3 regions of the Janthinobacterium kochi genome follow, and region 1 is predicted to be linked to each of the others. Evidence: predicted binding sites of a transcription regulator. Region 1 holds the regulator's gene; each other region holds the start of a gene.

What was found. Region 1 encodes LexA, which represses DNA repair genes until DNA is damaged. Its sites were predicted from a motif close to ACTGTATNNNNATACAGT; they were not measured.
Region 2: the regulator LexA is predicted to act here: its motif matches at 4,241-4,258, upstream of ACQ4WL_RS06370 (DNA topoisomerase IV subunit B).
Region 3: the regulator LexA is predicted to act here: its motif matches at 3,000-3,017, upstream of ACQ4WL_RS14720 (putative DNA modification/repair radical SAM protein).

What each region holds. Positions count from the first base shown of each region.
Region 1 covers NZ_JBNYXO010000008.1:170,241-176,126, reverse strand. The annotation lists gene ACQ4WL_RS18440 (replicative DNA helicase) at 70-1,455, opposite strand; gene rplI (50S ribosomal protein L9) at 1,591-2,046, opposite strand; gene rpsR (30S ribosomal protein S18) at 2,074-2,364, opposite strand; gene priB (primosomal replication protein N) at 2,380-2,688, opposite strand; gene rpsF (30S ribosomal protein S6) at 2,709-3,098, opposite strand; gene lexA (transcriptional repressor LexA) at 3,375-4,010, shown strand; gene ACQ4WL_RS18410 (cystathionine gamma-synthase family protein) at 4,249-5,490, opposite strand; gene purF (amidophosphoribosyltransferase) at 5,534-5,886, opposite strand, start outside.
Region 2 covers NZ_JBNYXO010000002.1:444,450-450,335, reverse strand. The annotation lists gene ACQ4WL_RS06380 (hypothetical protein) at 1-442, opposite strand, end outside; gene ACQ4WL_RS06375 (molecular chaperone HscC) at 455-2,164, opposite strand; gene ACQ4WL_RS06370 (DNA topoisomerase IV subunit B) at 2,164-4,161, opposite strand; gene kdpF (K(+)-transporting ATPase subunit F) at 4,625-4,714, shown strand; gene kdpA (potassium-transporting ATPase subunit KdpA) at 4,714-5,886, shown strand, end outside.
Region 3 covers NZ_JBNYXO010000006.1:194-6,079, forward strand. The annotation lists gene ACQ4WL_RS14700 (TOBE domain-containing protein) at 1-697, opposite strand, end outside; gene ACQ4WL_RS14705 (sulfate/molybdate ABC transporter ATP-binding protein) at 723-1,433, opposite strand; gene modB (molybdate ABC transporter permease subunit) at 1,442-2,113, opposite strand; gene modA (molybdate ABC transporter substrate-binding protein) at 2,133-2,891, opposite strand; gene ACQ4WL_RS14720 (putative DNA modification/repair radical SAM protein) at 3,033-4,265, shown strand; gene ACQ4WL_RS14725 (UdgX family uracil-DNA binding protein) at 4,262-5,683, shown strand; gene ACQ4WL_RS14730 (DNA cytosine methyltransferase) at 5,858-5,886, shown strand, end outside.

The sequences.
Region 1 (5,886 bases):
CGTGTTATTTACTACAGAAAGCCGCCCCGTATGAGGGGGCGGCCAATGGAATATCAGTGCTGCTGAGTCTTAATCGCCTTGGTAAAGCGCCAGGCCACCACTGTAATTGCCAAATTTGGTGTACTGCCCCATGAAGGTGAGGCGGATGCTGCCGATCGGACCGTTACGCTGTTTACCGATGATGATTTCGGCCGTCCCCTTGTCTGGCGAGTCGGGGTTATACACCTCGTCACGGTAAATGAACAGGATCACGTCGGCATCCTGCTCAATAGCGCCCGATTCGCGCAAGTCCGACATCACGGGACGCTTGTTCGGGCGTTGCTCGAGCGAGCGGTTCAGCTGGGACAGCGCGATCACGGGACAACCGAGTTCTTTCGCCAGCCCTTTCAAGCCCCGCGAAATCTCGGAAATCTCCGTGGCGCGGTTATCGCCAGGGGAGTTGGCCGACATCAGTTGCAAGTAATCGACGATGATCAGGCCCAGCTTGCCGCACTGACGCGACAAACGGCGCGAGCGGGCGCGCAACTCGATCGAGTTCAACGCGGGCGTTTCATCGATGTACAACTGCGCGTCGTTCATCTTTTGAATCGCATTCGTCAGGCGCGGCCAGTCTTCGTCGTTCAGGCGGCCCGTGCGCAGGCGGTGCTGGTCGAGCTGGCCGACCGAGCCCAGCATACGCATGGCCAGCTGGGCGCCGCCCATCTCCATCGAGAACACGGCCACGGGCAAGCCGCTGTCGATGGCCACGTTTTCGCCAATGTTGACGGAAAACGCCGTCTTGCCCATCGAAGGACGGCCCGCCACGATCACCAGGTCGCCCGGCTGCAGACCGGAGGTCATGCGGTCCAGGTCGATGAAACCGGTGGGCACGCCCGTGATTTCACTCTGGTTGTCGCGGCTGTACAGCTCGTCAATACGCTCGACCACCTGCGTCAGCAGGGGCTGGATAGCGGTCCAGCCTTGGGCGCCGCGCGCGCCTTCTTCGGCGATGGCGAAAATCTTCGATTCGGCTTCGTCAAGCATCTGCTTGACTTCCTTGCCTTGCGGGCTGAAGGCCGTTCCGGAGATATCGTCGGCGACGGTGATAAGTTTGCGCAGCACGCCGCGGTCGCGCACGATCTCGGCATAACGCCGGATGTTCGCGGCCGATGGCGTGTTTTGCGCCATGGCGTTCAGGTAAGCGAGTCCGCCCACATCATCGGCCTTGCCGAGCTGGGTCAGGGTTTCAAAAACAGTAATGACATCGGCTGGCCTGGAGCCGTTAATCATCTTGACGATTTGTTCGAAGATGATCCGATGGTCATAGCGATAGAAATCCTCCGCATGCATGAAGTCGGCGATGCGGTCATACGCTGCATTGTCGCGCAGCAGACCACCGATAACGGATTGTTCTGCTTCGATCGAATGCGGCGGAATACGGAGGGAATCCAGTTGCGGATCAGAGGGGGCGTTCATGGCGCGAATTATACCCGCTTCGGCGTGCTGGCAAAAATAAAGGGCTGAAATTGAGCGAAAAAAAGGGCACAAAAAAGCCGGGCGAACCCGGCTTTTCATACTGCGGCAGCGCTTGCGGGCCAGGCCCGCAGACGATTACGCGTTCGCGTCTGGAACGACAGCGATAACAACTTCCACGACCACGTCGGTGTGCAGAGCAACCGAAACGTTGTGCTCGCCAACGATCTTCAGCGGGCCGGTAGGCATGCGGATTTGTGCTTTTTCAACAGCAAAACCTTGCTTGGTCAGCGCTTCAGCGATGTCGAAGTTGGTGACGGAACCGAACAGACGGCCATCGACGCCAGCTTTTTGAGCAACTTGAACGGTCAGACCGCTCAGTTTTTCGCCCTGGGCTTGCGATGCGGCCAGTTTGGCGGCAGCAGCTTTTTCCAGTTCGGCGCGCTTGACTTCGAATTCAGCCACAGCGGTAGCCGTAGCACGACGTGCCAGGCGTTGCGGGATCAGGAAGTTACGTGCGTAACCGTCTTTGACTTTGACGACTTCGCCGAGGTTACCGACGTTAACAACTTTTTCTAACAGAATGATTTGCATAGTTCTTCTCCAGGAATATCTGACCGATTAAGCGTGGTGCAGATCGGTGTATGGCAGCAGCGCGAGGAAGCGAGCGCGCTTGATTGCGGTGTCGACTTGGCGCTGGTAGTGCGCTTTGGTACCGGTCAGGCGTGCTGGCATGATCTTGCCGTTTTCTTGGACGAAGTCTTTCAGCGTGTCGACGTCTTTGTAGTCGACTTGCTCAACGTGAGCTGCGGTGAAGCGGCAGAACTTCTTGCGTTTGAACAACGGATTTTGCTGTTTGCGTTTTTCTTTAAGCTTGAGCTTATTTTTGTCGAACTTTTTACCGAATGCCATGTCAGGCTCCTGTATCTAAAATGCGCTAGTCGGGGTGACTGCACTAAAATCAATGATGTGAAACACCAAACTCTTGCTGTTGCGGCTCTTCCTCGCCAGGAAACCCGTGAACTGATAGACCCCGCCCAAGCTTGCCTGACTGAACCGGCCTGAAATTTCGCCAGCGGCTAGCGCGGCAACATCAAACTCGGTCAAACGGGCAATCCCTGCTTCCATCTGCTGCGAACTGTGTTGCAATACTGCATTCACAATCGGCAGCCCTGCCGGGGTATAGCGCAATATTTCGCGCTCGGCAATGATGGCGGTAACTTGTAGCTGGTTCAGCGCACGATCCTGGTCAAGAATTAAGCTGCTGCTGCGGCTGGAGCGGCTGCTGGTGCTTCGGTGCGGTGGCTTTTGGCCGCGTCTTCGCGTTGTACCGATTTCATCATCGGCGAAGGAGCTGTTTCAGCTTTCTTCATTTTAACGGTCAGGTGACGCAACACGGCATCATTGAATTTGAATGCTGTTTCCAACTCGACCAGGGTCTCGTTGTCGCATTCGATGTTCAGGCAGATGTAGTGTGCTTTAGGCAGCTTTTGGATCGAGTAAGCCATTTGACGGCGGCCCCAATCTTCCACGCGGTGAACCGAACCGCCGCGGGTGGTTACGCTGGCTTTGTAGCGTTCGATCATCGCGGGCACTTGCTCGCTTTGGTCCGGATGGACGATAAAGACTATTTCATAATGACGCATGCAAACTCCTTCAGGTCGGATTGATAATCGCCCACCCCGGCGTCAAGACGGGTGTGGGAAGGTCAGCCGAAGATTATAACCGCCTTTTGCAAACGTTTCAATCATTCCTTCAACAAGCGGCCCATGCACGGGCCTGGCCAGGCGCTTTTTCCTGTGCATTCCAGTATTTCGCACGAAATTCACGCAAATAAGGCAAATCCCCTTGCATAGTGGGCGATACTGTACAAAAATACAGACTGTTCATATAGACAGCATTTTAGTATGCACCCACCGCTCATGATCAAGCTGACAGCACGACAAGAACAAATCCTGAACCTGATCAAGGACGCGATTGAAAACACGGGTTTTCCTCCCACCCGTGCCGAAATCGCCAATGAACTGGGTTTCAAATCGGCCAATGCGGCCGAAGAGCATTTGCAGGCCCTGGCCCGCAAGGGCGCGATCGAGATTTCGCCCGGCACCTCGCGCGGCATCCGCCTGATCGGCACCGCAGCCGAAGCGGCGCCATCGAAGGTGCCTGCAGCACTGCTGATGTCGCTGCCCCTGATCGGCCGCGTGGCTGCCGGTTCACCCATCCTGGCACAGGAAAACCTGGAAGCGAGCTACAACGTGGACCCGGCCCTGTTCTCGGCCAAGCCCGACTTCCTGCTGAAGGTGCGCGGCTGGTCCATGCGCGACGCCGGCATCATGGATGGCGATTTATTGGCCGTCAAGAAAGTCGACAGCGCCAAGAACGGCCAGATCGTCGTCGCCCGTATCGGCGACGAAGTCACCGTCAAGCGCTACAAGAAGACGGGTTCCGTCATCGAACTGCTGCCGGAAAACCCCGACTTCAAGGTCATCACCGTATCGCCGGAAGATGAATTCGCACTGGAAGGACTTGCAGTGGGCTTGATGCGCAGTTGGCATTAAGTTGCATGCCGGGGTCAGACCCGGCGGGGGAATACGTCCCAATGGGACGTATTCCGATCGCGAAGCGACTGACCCCAGTTTTTAGTTGCGGTCCCCTCTCATGCCTGACACGCAAGTTTCGATGCCCGACAAAACCGTAGCGAGCGGAAGGGAGAGGTGGCCGAGAAGCGGAACCGTACTCTAGTACGGTGAGCATCGCAAGCCGCCTATACCGACGCGCAGTAGGTTTGGTTGGGCATCATTCCTCAAGCGCGCTGCGGAAGTCTTCAAGCAGATCCGCTTCATCCTCGATGCCGACTGACACGCGGATCAAGGACTCGGCAATGCCCATGTTGGCGCGGCGTTCGGCACCCATCTCGTAGAAAATCGTATGCGCGACGGGAATGACCAGGGTGCGCGTGTCGCCGAGGTTGCTCGCTGGAATGGCCAAGTTCAGGCGATTGAGGAAATCGAAGCAGTCGATGCCGTCCTTCAATTCAAAGCTGAACAGCGAGCCATAGCTGCGGAACAAGTCCGTCGCCAGCGCGTGCTGCGGGTGCGACGCCAAGCCGGGATAGTGCACGGCAGCCACGCGCGGGTCGGCGGCCAGCATGCTGGCCAGCGCCAGGGCGTTCGAGCAGGTGCGGTCCATGCGCAAGGCCATGGTTTCCGCGCCGACGGCGATATGGTGCGCCGCCTCCGGGCCCAGCGATGCGCCGAAATCGCGCAAGGCCTTGGCCCGGATTTGCGCGATGCCCCACTGCGCTGGCGCCGCCTTCTTATAATTGTCGAAAATGTTCGGGTACTGCGTCCAGTCGAACACGCCCGTGTCCGTCAAGCTGCCGCCCAGCGCATTGCCGTGGCCGCCGATGGATTTCGTCAAGGCATTGACCACCAGGCCAGCACCCACCGCTTTCGGGCGGAACAGGTAAGGCGTCGTCATGGTGTTGTCGACGATATACAGAATGCCCTTCTCGCGGCACAAGGCGCCGATCTTTGCCAGGTCGGCGATCTGCGTGCGCGGATTGGCGATGGTTTCCACGAAAACAATCCGCGTTTGCGGCGTGATGGCGGCCGCCACGTTGGCCACCTCGGTGGCATCGACGAAGGAGACGGCGATGCCCTGCCCCGTCACCGTTTGCCACAGGCTGTTGGTGTTGCCAAACAAAAAGGCCGACGACACCACATGGTCGCCCGCGCGCAGCAGCGACTGCACCACGGCGCCGATGGCGCCCATGCCGGTGGCGAAACACAAGGTCGCCACGCCATCTTCCATCTTGTTGACCTTGTCTTCCAGCGCGGAAACGGTCGGATTGCCCTGGCGGCCGTAGCGAAAGCCCGGCTCCTTGCCCTGGAACACGGAAGCGAGCTGGCGCGCGTCGCTGTAGCCGAAAGCGACGGAGGTATGCACAGGCTTGTGCAGCGAGCCGTGCTCGATGCCCTTGCGGCGGTCGTTGTGCAGAATGGTGGTGGTAAAGCCGTAGTTTTTTTTATCGTTCATGATCGCGGAGAAAAAAATGCCCGGCATCGGCCGGGCAAGTTACCTATGCTTCTGTCGTCGCCAGGTTCAGGTTCAGCTGGGAACGCGGCGTATCTTCCGGCGCTGTCGCCTTCGGATGGTGGCGCGCATATTCCAGGCGGTCCAGGTATTCCTGCGACACGTCGCCCGTCACGTACACGCCATCGAAGCACGACGCCTCGAAGTTCGTCAGGGCCGGGTTGACGTCGGCGATCGCCTGCTTCAGGTCGTCGATATCCTGGTACACCAGGTAGTCGGCCGTGATTTCGCGGCACACTTCTTCCGTCGTGCGCCCGTAGGCGATCAGTTCGTCGCGCGTCGGCATGTCGATGCCATACACGTTCGGGTAGATGACCGGTGGCGCGGCCGAGGCGAAGA
Region 2 (5,886 bases), on a different contig from region 1:
GCACCTCGCTGGCATCCGCGTGCCGCGTCAGCGCCAGGCAGCCTTGCCACAGATTGGCCGCCTCCTGCGCCGGATCGATGGCGACCACGCCCCATTGTTCCTGCGGCGGTGCGGGCTCCTGGGCTATGACCCCCCACAGTTCCGCGGGCGGCTCCTGCGCCGAGTCGTCGATGACGCCCCACAGCTCGGCCGGTTCCATGGACGGCGCTTCCACCGCTTCCGCTTCGGCCTCAGTCAACTGCGATTCCGGCAACTCAGCGGTAAACCGGTGCGCATGGCGCAGCGCGTATTCATATGCTTCACGCAGTTCCTGGAAGGCGGCCGGATCGTCTTCGGGACGCGTCACCTTCAGGCGCTTGGCATACGCGCGCTTGAGGGCGCGCTCGTCGCCGGTCGGCTCCGTGCCCAGGATATCCCACAGGCTGCGCTGTCCGTTGTGCATGCCGCCGTCCATTTACAGGAAGCTCTCGCTCTCGACCTGGCGCAGCACCTCGTCGAGCGCCTGGCGCGCCTTGCGGATGGTGTTCGGATCCTGCGTTTCCAGCGCGGCCTGGAAGTTGGCCGTGTGCGCCGCCAGGTACTGGCGCACGTCGCCCAGCGACTGTTCGTACAGCCGGTCGGCGCGCGTGACCAGGGTGCGGTTTTCCATCTGCTCACGCGGGTGGATCTTCAGGTCGGCCAGTTCCGCAAAGCGCTGCTCGATCTGTTCCGGCGTCATCACGCCCGCGTTGTCGCTGATGATCATCTTGTGGCGCTCCTGCGTGGCCAGCACCGTCACTTCCGCTTCCAGCACGCCGCTGACGTCGTAGGTGAAGCGCACGTCGATGCCAATCTCGCCCGCCTTTTTCGCGGGAATCGGGAAGCTGATCTTGCCGAGGAAGACGTTGTCAGCCACCAGGCGCGACTCGCCCTGGAAGATTGCCACGTTGATTTCCTTCTGGTTGTCGTAGATGGTGGTGATGTTTTCCGTGCGTGAGACGGGCACCACGGAGTTGCGCTCGATGATGGGCAGGTAATGCCCGCCTTCATACTGGTTTGCGCCGACCTGGCGCGAAATCGAAATGCCCAGCGAATACGGTGCCACATCCGTCATGACCACTTCGTCGAGGGCCGCATCGCGCATCTTGAGGCCCGCCTGCACGGCGGCGCCCAGCGCCACGGCTTCGTCCGGATCCAGGTGGATGGCGGGGAAGCGGCCGAACATGCGTGAGACGAGTTTGCGCACCAGCGGCATGCGCGTGGCGCCGCCGGCCAGCACCACTTCATTCAATTCCGCGGCGCGGATGGTGGCGTCGCGCAGCGCCCGTTCCACGGGCAGGCGCAAACGGGCCAGCAGCGGTTCGCACAGCTGCGCCAGTCTGTCTTCGCCGATCTCCCAGCTGTATTCCTTGTCCTGGTAGCGCGTGGCCATGCGCACGGACGGCTGCTCCGACAGCAGGCGCTTGACGCGCTCGGCTTCATCGCGCAGCAGCTGTTGCTGGCGCGGGTCGAACAGGCGGCTGCCGGCTGCATCGCGCAGGCCGCTGCCCTCCAAAAAGGCGTCGACCAGCACGGTGACGAAGTCTTCGCCGCCCAGAAAATTGTCGCCGGCCGAGGCGCGCACTTCCATCACGCCTTCGAACAGTTCCAGGATCGACACGTCGAAGGTGCCGCCGCCCAGGTCGAAGACGAGGAATTTGCTTTCCTGTTCCTTGTCGCGGATACCGTAGGCCAGCGCGGCGGCCGTCGGCTCGTTCAGCAGCCGCTCCACGCGCAAGCCGGCCAGCTGGCCGGCGATGCGCGTGGCCTTGCGCTGCGCATCGCTGAAATACGCGGGTACGGTGATGATGGCTTCCTCGACCTTGTGGCCCAGGAAGGCTTCGGCATCTTCCTTCAGCGCGCGCAGCACCATCGACGACAGCTCCTCCGGACGGAATTGCTGCGTGCCGAGGGTGATCTTCTTTTCACTGCCCATGTAGCGCTTGAAGACGGCGGCCGTCAGCTGCGGGTGCGTCTGCAGGCGCTCGCGCGCGGCGCGGCCCACCAGCACGCTGCCGTCGTGGTCGATGCTGACGCACGACGGCGTCAGGTGCTCGCCCAGCGCATTCGGGATGATGCAAGCCTTGCCGTCGCGCCAGATGGCGACCAGGCTGTTGGTGGTGCCCAGGTCGATACCGATGATCATCAGATATCCGCCTCCGCCTCATTGCCGTGTTCCTCGATCCAGGCGCGGCGTCCAGCCGCTTCGCCCTTGCCCATCAACATATTGAAGCGGGCGGAGGAAGTCATGTGGTCGATTTCCCCCAGGGTCACGGGCAGCAAACGGCGCGTGTCCGGGTTCATCGTCGTTTCCCACAACTGTTCGGCGTTCATCTCGCCCAGGCCCTTGAAGCGGGAGATCGACCAGGCGCCCTGTTTCACGCCTTCCTTGCGCAGCTTGTCCTCAATGGCGACCAGTTCGCCGTCGTCGAGCGCGTAGATTTTCTGCATCGGCTTCTTGCCGCGCGCCGGCGCGTCCACGCGGTACAAAGGCGGACGGGCGATGCAGATGTGGCCTTTGTTGATCAGGGCCGGGAAGTGCTTGAAGAACAGCGTCAGCAGCAGTACCTGGATGTGCGAGCCGTCCACGTCCGCATCCGAGAGGATGCAGATCTTGCCGTAGCGCAGGCCGGACAGGTCGGGTGTATCGCCCACGCTGTGCGGATCGACGCCGATGGCCACCGCGATGTCGTGGATCTCGTTGTTGGCGAACAGGCGGTCGCGGTCTGTCTCCCACGAGTTCAAGACCTTGCCGCGCAGGGGCAAAATCGCCTGGAATTCCTTGTCGCGGCCCATCTTGGCCGAGCCGCCCGCCGAGTCGCCCTCGACGAGGAACAGTTCATTGCGCGTGATGTCCGACGATTCGCAGTCGGTCAGCTTGCCCGGCAGGACGGCGACGCCCGAGGATTTTTTCTTTTCCACTTTTTGCAGCGAACGCTGGCGCGACTGCGCCTGCTTGATCACCAGTTCGGCCAGCTTCTTGCCGTAATCGACGTGCTGGTTCAGCCACAGTTCCAGCGGCGGCTTGGTGAAGGTCGAGACCAGGCGTACGGCGTCGCGCGAGTTCAGGCGTTCCTTGATCTGGCCCTGGAATTGCGGGTCCAGCACCTTGGCCGACAGCACGAACGAGGCGCGCGCAAAGACGTCTTCCGGCAGCAGTTTCACGCCTTTCGGCAGCAGCGAGTGCATTTCGACGAAGTTTTTCACGGCGCCGAACAGGCCGTCGCGCAAGCCCGATTCGTGCGTGCCGCCATTCGAGGTGGGAATCAGGTTGACATACGATTCGCGCACGATGGCGCCTTCTTCCGTCCACGCCACCACCCAGGCCGCGCCTTCGCCTTCGGCAAAGCCTTCCGAGTCCGGGCCCGCGTACTGCGCGCCCTCGAACAGGGGAATCAGGGTTTCGCCATTCGATACCTGCGCCAGCGTTTCGGTCAGGTAGCCGCGCAAGCCTTCCGCGTACTGCCAGGTTTGCGTATCGCCCGTCTTGGCGTTGGTCAGCGTGACGGTGACGCCCGGCAGCAGCACGGCTTTCGAGCGCAGCAGGCGCTGCAGCTCGGTTTGCGAGATAGCCGGCGAATCAAAATACTTCGCATCGGGCCAGGCGGTGACGCGCGTGCCCGACTTCTTGCCGTCGCGCGGGGCGGGGCGGGAACTCAGGGGCTCGATCACGTCGCCATTCGCAAACACCATGTGATGCAAGCCGTTGCCGTCGCTTTCCTTGCGCCAGACGGTGATTTCCAGGCGCGTCGACAGCGCATTGGTGACGGACACGCCGACGCCGTGCAAGCCGCCCGAGAACGCGTAGGCGCCGCCCGAACCCTTGTCGAACTTGCCGCCCGCGTGCAGCCGTGTAAACACGATTTCCACCGTCGGCACGCCTTCTTCAGGGTGGATGCCGACGGGAATGCCGCGGCCATTGTCTTCGACGGTGATGCTGCCATCCGTATTTTGCGTGACGGCGATATGCGTGCAATGACCGCCCAGCGCCTCGTCGGAGGCATTGTCGATCACTTCCTGAATGATGTGCAGCGGATTTTCAGTGCGGGTGTACATCCCCGGGCGCTGCTTGACGGGTTCCAGTCCTTTCAGGACACGGATGGATGATTCGCTGTAGTCGGATGCTGGTTTTTTAGTGGCCATACGTGTTCAAGCTAAGTAAAGACAGTGGTTGGAACGCCAGGCCATGGCACTGCGGGGCGCAGTGACAACGGCGGCGATAACTGTATGAATATACAGTATATTCCGTCCAGCGTCACTGGCAGAGGGCAGTGCGGCAGGCTTGGCGTCCTTGTGCGGACGCTCGCGCATTCTATCTTGTCCAGCGAGCAATAGCGCTACTCCAGGGCAACAACAGTGCGCCGTGCGCGTGGTTTGGCGCCCATTGTGGACGATTTTATACGGCAAAGCCGCCATTTTTACATCTTGTTTACAAGCACCTCTCCAGTCTTTACGAATTTTTTAGACCCTTTTGGCTAATCTGCTCACTATCAAAACAAACCTGAATGAGGGTGGGAATGGATATCGTGTATCTCGGCTTGATTGCCGTTTTTTTCGTCGTGGTAGCCGGCTTTGCCGTCGCCTGCGACAAATTAGGGAGCGTCAAATGAACGCGTTTTATGTGCTGGGCGCCGTGGTCTCGGCTGGCCTGCTCGTGTACCTGCTGGTGGCGCTGCTGAAAGCGGAGGAACTGTGATGACGACGCAATCGATATTGCTGCTGGTGGCCTTCCTGGCCGTACTGCTGGCCGCCGGCTATCCGCTGGGCCTGTACATGGCCAAGGTGGCCGGCGATGGCCCCGTGCGTGGCCTGGGCTGGCTGCAAAAGCTGGAAAACCTGCTGTACCGCTGGTCCGGCCTTCCTGCCGATAAGGCCATGGGCTGGAAAAGCTACGCCATCGCCCTGATCGTGTTCAACGCGCTTGGCGCCGTCTGCGTGTACGGCCTGCAGCGCCTGCAGGGCTTCTTGCCTTTGAATCCCCAGGGCCTGGGCGCCGTCAGCCCCGATTCTTCGTTCAATACTACCGTCAGCTTCGTCACCAATACCAACTGGCAAGGCTACGGCGGCGAACAGACCATGAGTTACCTGACCCAGATGCTGGGCATGACGTGCCAGAACTTCTTTTCGGCGGCCACCGGCATTACCGTGATCTTCGCGCTGGTGCGCGGCTTCGCCTCGCGTTCGGGCAAATCGATCGGCAATTTCTGGGTCGACCTGGTGCGTGCCACCCTGTATATCCTGCTGCCGCTGTCCTTGGCCCTGTCCGTCGTCTTCATGGGCGAAGGCATGATCCAGAATTTTTCCGCCTACAAGGAAGTGACGCTGATCGACCAGGTGGCGTATGAAACGCCGAAAGTGACGGCCGATGGTCAGCCCGTGCTGGATACGGCCGGCAAGCCCGTAATGGAAGCGCAAGTGGCGACCACGCAGACGATCGCCATGGGCCCCGTCGCTTCGCAGGAATCGATCAAGCTGCTGGGCACGAATGGCGGCGGTTTCTTCAATGCCAATTCCTCACACCCATATGAAAATCCCACGGTGCTGTCGAACTTCCTGCAGATGCTGGCCATTTTCATCATTCCCGCCGGCCTGTGCTTCACCTTTGGCCGCATGGTGGGCGACCTGCGCCAGGGTTGGGCCGTGCTGGCCGCGATGACCATGATCTTTGTCGTCATGACGACTGGCGTGATGAGCGCCGAGCAGCAAGCCAATCCCGCCTTGCAGGCGCTGGGCGTGGATCAGCAAGCCAGCACCCTGCAATCGGGTGGCAATATGGAAGGCAAGGAAACGCGCTTCGGCATCAGCTCCTCGACCCTGTTCGCGGCGGTGACGACGGCGGCATCCTGCGGCGCCGTCAATTCCATGCAC
Region 3 (5,886 bases), on a different contig from region 1:
CCAGCTCGGTGCTGCTCTGGTTGGTGATGATGGCGGCAATCGTGCCGCCGCGCGGCAAGTCCAGCACCACTTCCGTGTTGACGGCGCCCGTCTGCACGCGCGTCACAAGCCCGGCCAATTGGTTGCGCGCGGAAAAGCGCGCCCCTTCGCTGTCCGCCACGAGGATGATCGACGAGGCCTTGATCAGCGCGAACGCTTCCGCGCCCGGCACCAGGCCCAGGCTTGCACTGCTGCCCTGCGTGACGATGGCAACGATATGCTGGCCGCCGGGCAATGCCAGGGTGACTTCATCGTTGACGGCACCTTGTTTCAGTTCGGCCACTTTGCCCAGGAATTGATTGCGTGCCGTGGTTTTCATGGCCATTCTCCGTATGAGTAAAAGATCGTCGGCGATGCCTTCCGCCTGGCTGCCCAACTGGCGCAGGTAGCGGGCATGCTCGCGCTCGATGATACGGAAATTGTCGACCAGTTGGCGCCCCCGTGGCGTGAGCCGCGTGCCGCCGCCGCCCTTGCCGCCCGTCAAGCGCTCGACCAGCGGCTCGCCAGCCAGGTTGTTCATGGCGTCGATGGCATCCCAGGCAGCCTTGTAGCTCATCTTGACGAGTTTGGCCGCCTGCGTGATGGAGCCGCACTCGGCGATGGCGCCCAGCAATTCCACCCTGCCGGCGCCGCCCAGGTGCTCGCCACCCACCGTCATCCATACCGAGCCTTGCAGGCCAATTTTATCCAATGCGTTCACCCAATGCCATGTGTTCTTCCCTGTTATCGATCTGTCCGTCGCGCAAGTACAGCACATGTTCGCCCAGGATGCGCGCATCTTCCGGATCGTGAGTGATCAGGATCATGGGCACGTCCAGGCGCTGCTGCCACTGGCTCAGTTCCAGACGCATTTTGACACGCAAGGCCGGGTCGAGGGCAGCAAACGGCTCGTCGAGCAGCAGCGCGTTTGGTTCGGCCACGAGCGCCCTCGCCAGCGCCACCCTTTGGCGCTGGCCACCGGACAACTCGTCGGGAAACTGGTGCGCCAGTTCCTGCAAGTGAAACGCGTCTAGCCAATGCTCGACCTTCTGCAATTTTTCGCGCGCGCGCGGGTTGAACCAGCCCCGCGCCAAGCCGAAGCCCACGTTCTGGCGCACCGTCAGGTGCGGGAACAGCGCGTAATCCTGGAACAGGTAAGCGACTTTGCGCTGCTGCGGCGGCAGGTTGATCCCAGCGGCGGAATCGAACAGGGTACGGCCGTTCAGGCGGATATGGCCCGCGTCAGGCGTAATGAGGCCGGCAATGGCTTTCAGGGTCATGCTCTTGCCGGCGCCGGACGGGCCATACACAGCGATGCGCTGGCTGTTCGAGGTGCATTGCACGTGCATGTCGAAGCGGCGTTTGCCGGAGCGCAAGGTGGCGCGGATGTCGAGGTCGAGTTGCATGGGCGTCATCATAGGCCTCATTTGTGCGCGATGCGCCCGGGCGCCAGGCGGCCAGCCGACAGCAGCACCACGATGCAGACCAAGGAGGTAATCAAGACCAGCGTATTGGCCACGTCATCCTGGCCCGCCTGCACGGCTTCATACACGGCCACCGACAGGGTCTGCGTCTTGCCGGGAATGCTGCCGGCCACCATCAGGGTGGCGCCGAACTCGCCCAGCGCGCGCACAAAACCCAGCAACACGCCGGCCAGGATGCCGCGCCAGGCCAGCGGCAAGGTCACGCGGAAGAAAATCGCCATTTCCGAGATGCCCAGCACGCGGGCCGCCTGCTCCAGCTGGCCATCGACGGCTTCGAAGGCGGCACGCGCCGGCTTGAAGACGAGCGGAAAGGCGACCACCGTGGAGGCGATCACGGCGCCCTGCCACGTAAAGATGAGGTTGATGCCGAAGTTGTCCTGCAGCCAGATGCCCAAGGTGCCGCGCCGGCCCAGCAGCACCAGCAAGTAATAGCCGAGCACGGTTGGCGGCATCACCATCGGCAGGGTCAGGAGGGCGTCAAGCAGCTCGCGCCCGGGAAAACGCGTGCGCGCCAGCAGATAGCCCGTACCGATGCCGAGCAACAAATTGAGCGCCGTGGCCCAGGCCGCTACTTTGAGCGACAGGGCCAGCGCGGTCCAGGCGATATCCATGCAGGTGCTTACCTAAAAATCAGGGCTTCTTGAAACCATACTTGGCGAGGATGGCTTGCGCCGGCGCCGTCTGCAGGTAGCTGACGAAGCGCTTCGCTTCGGCGGCATTGCTGCTGCCCTTGATGGTGGCGATCGGGTACAGCACGGGCGCGTCCAACGGCACGTCCAGCACGACGTTGACTTTATCCTTCATGATGGCCGCGTCGGTGGCGTAGACAAAGCCCGCATCGACTTCGCCGCGCGCCACGTAATCGAGCGACTGGCGCACGTTCTGCGTGCCGATAGCTTTAGCCTGCACGGCCTCCCACAACTTCGCCTTCTTCAGCGCGCCTTCCGAATAGCGGCCAACGGGCACGCTGGCCGGGTTGGCGATGGCCACGCGGGTCACACCCTTGTGCGTCAGGTCGCTCAAGCTCTTGATGCCCAGCTTGCTATCGTGCGGCACGATCAGCACCAGGCTGTTGCCGACGAAGTCCATGCGGTCGGCCGGCAGCACCAGGCCCTGCTTTTGCGCCGCATCCATGGTTTCCTGGTCGGCCGAGGCAAACACGTCCACAGGCGCGCCCTTGACGATCTGCTGCAGCAGCACGCCCGAAGCGGCGAAATTCAAGGACACCTTGCTGCCCGGATACTGCGCCTCGTAGCTTTGCGCCGCATCCTTGAACGCATTCGTCAGGCTGGCCGCGGCCGACACCACCACTTCGCCGGCAAAGGCGGACGAGGCGGCAGTGGCGAGCAGGGCGACGCTGATGAGTTTGGCGAGGGAGGTGAGGCGCATGATCGTATCCTTGTAAAGTGAACGGTGAACAAGGACCGTAATATACACTCATATATAGCGTTCTGCCATGGCGCAAGTCAAGGCAGCATAAGGTCGATTCCCTGCTATACTGTATATAAACACAGTATACCGAGGCACCCCATGGAACTGACGGACAAGCTGGAAATCCTGGCCGATGCGGCCAAGTACGACGCGTCCTGCGCCAGCAGCGGGGCGCCAAAACGCGATTCCATCGGCAAGGACGGCTTTGGCGCCACCTCCGGCATGGGCATCTGCCACAGCTACACGCCGGACGGGCGCTGCGTCTCGCTGCTGAAAGTGCTGCTGACCAATTACTGCCTGTACGATTGCCAGTACTGCGTCAACCGCCGTAGCTCAAACGTGCCGCGCGCGCGGTTTACGGTGGCCGAAGTGGTCAAGCTGACGGCCGACTTCTATCTGCGTAATTACATCGACGGCCTGTTCCTCAGCTCCGGCATCATCCGGTCAGCCGACTACACGATGGAGCAGTTGGTGCAGGTGGCGCGCGAGTTGCGCGAGGTACACCAGTTCCGCGGCTACATCCATCTGAAAACCATCCCCGACGCCGATCCTGCCCTGATCGCGCAGGCGGGCCGCTATGCCGACCGGCTCAGCGTCAATATCGAACTGCCGACGCAAGACAGCGTGCAAAAGCTGGCGCCGGAAAAAAGCGTGCACACGATCAAGCTGGCGATGGGGGCGATCCGCCGCAAGCTCGATGAAAAGGCGGAAGAACCGCGCTCGCCGCGTTTCGCGCCCGCCGGGCAGAGCACGCAGATGATCGTCGGCGCCGACGCCAGCGACGACCAGCAGATCCTCTCCACGGCAGAGACCCTGTACGGCAGTTACAAGCTCAAGCGTGTGTACTACTCGGCCTTCAGTCCGATTCCCGACAGCCCGAACAGCGTGCCGCTGGCGCCGCCGCCCATGCTGCGCGAACACCGGCTGTACCAGGCTGATTTCTTGCTGCGCAGCTACGGCTTTCAGGCCAGCGAACTGCTGCCTGCCAGCGGCGGCAACCTGGCGCTCGATATCGATCCCAAGCTGGCCTGGGCGCTGGCGCACCGCGAACATTTTCCGCTGGACTTGAACCGCGCCGCGCAGCACATGATCGCGCGCGTGCCCGGCATCGGCCTGCGCAATGCGCAGCGCATCGTCGACCTGCGCCGGCTGCGGCAAGTGCGCTACGCCGACCTGTCGCGCCTGCGCTGCAGCATGAAAAAGATTGCGCCGTTCATCATTACGGCCGACTACTTTCCCGCGCGCGACACCACCGCCTCCGAACAGCTGCGCCGGGCCATGACAGAAGCGCCCCGGCAGATGAATTTATGGCCGGAGCTGCAGGCCGCATGAAAGAGGTCAATGAGCGCGTCGTGCGGCTCGCGCAATCGTTCGACGAGTGGCGCGCGGCCGCGCGGGAATTGATCGCGCGTGGCGTAGCACCCGCAGACGTAGCCTGGCAGTCGCAACCCGGCGATGGCGACCTGTTTTCCTCCACGCCAGATGCAACGGATACCAACGCGCCGCCGCTGCGCCTGCCACGCCAGCTGGTGGAATTGCTGGAAAGCGCCGCCTGTTTCAACGTGCATGATCGCTGGGCCTTCCTGTACCAGGTGCTGTGGCGCTGGCAACTGGGCCAGCACGACGTGCTCTCGCCGGCCGACACGGACGGCGCGCGCCTGCACGCCATGGACAAGGCCGTACGCCGCGAGGAACACGACATGCATGCCTATGTGCGTTTTCGCGAACGCAGCGAGGCCGAGGGCGCACCCCGCTTTGTCGCCTGGTTCGAACCGACGCACGAGGTGCTACCGCAAGTGGCGCGCCACTTCGCCCGCCGCATGGGCACCATCAGCTGGATGATCGCCACACCCACGGCCAGCATGTTGTGGGATGGCGCAAGCCTGCACGCCGGACCGGCGCTCATGAACGGCGCAGCCGACATCGATGACGCGGGCGAAGCCCTGTGGCTGACGTATTACCGCAGCATCTTCAACCCCGCGCGCGTGAATGCGGATTTGCTGCACAGCCATATCCCCTCGCGCTTCTGGAAAAATCTGCCGGAAGGCGCCATCGTGCCCGCCATGCTCAGCGGCGCCGCGAACGGCGAACGGCGCACGGGCCAGACGGCCACAGTGGGCCAGCGCAGCGGCGCCACCATGATCCCGATTTCCGCCGAACGCGCCCAGCCCGCGCGCGCGGCAGCCACCACTTTGGACCAGTGCCGCCGCTGCGAACTGTGGCAACACGCCACGCAAGCCGTTCCCGGCAGCGGCCCGCCACAGGCGCGCATCATGCTCGTCGGCGAGCAGCCAGGCGACCAGGAGGATCTGGCGGGCTTGCCCTTTGCCGGCCCGGCCGGCGCGCTGCTGGACCAGGCGATGCACGATGCCGGCATGGCACGCGACAGCATCTATCTGACCAACGCCGTCAAGCATTTCAAGTGGGAACCGCGCGGCAAGCGCCGCCTGCACAAGACCCCTGCGCAGCGCGAAATCCTCGCCTGCCATGGCTGGCTGGAAGAAGAGCTACGACGCGTCCAACCGCAAGTGATCGTGGCGCTGGGCAGCACGGCGCTGAAGTCCCTGTTGCAAGATGCAACAGCGACCATGATGCCGTTGGTCGGCACGCCGATCCAGCACGACGGACGCTGGGTGGTGACCGTATATCACCCCTCGTATGTGCTGCGCGCGCCAGACGAGGCGAGCCGGCGGCAGGCGTATGCGGTGATTGTTGCTGGGTTGCAGCAGGCACAGCAACGACTTAACTAGGTCGGTAGACGAACATGATTAATAATTACAAATCGGCATTAAACGTCAGCATACGAACGACTATCAAAGGCAGCACAAGCCTCGATGAAACTTCAGAAAACGATCGACTTTCGACGATCAACAAAGTAAAATGCGGTTAGTTTTTTTGAATCGGTATAAAGTAAGGAGAGTTACATGGGCCGTCCAATAGGAATCGACTTGTT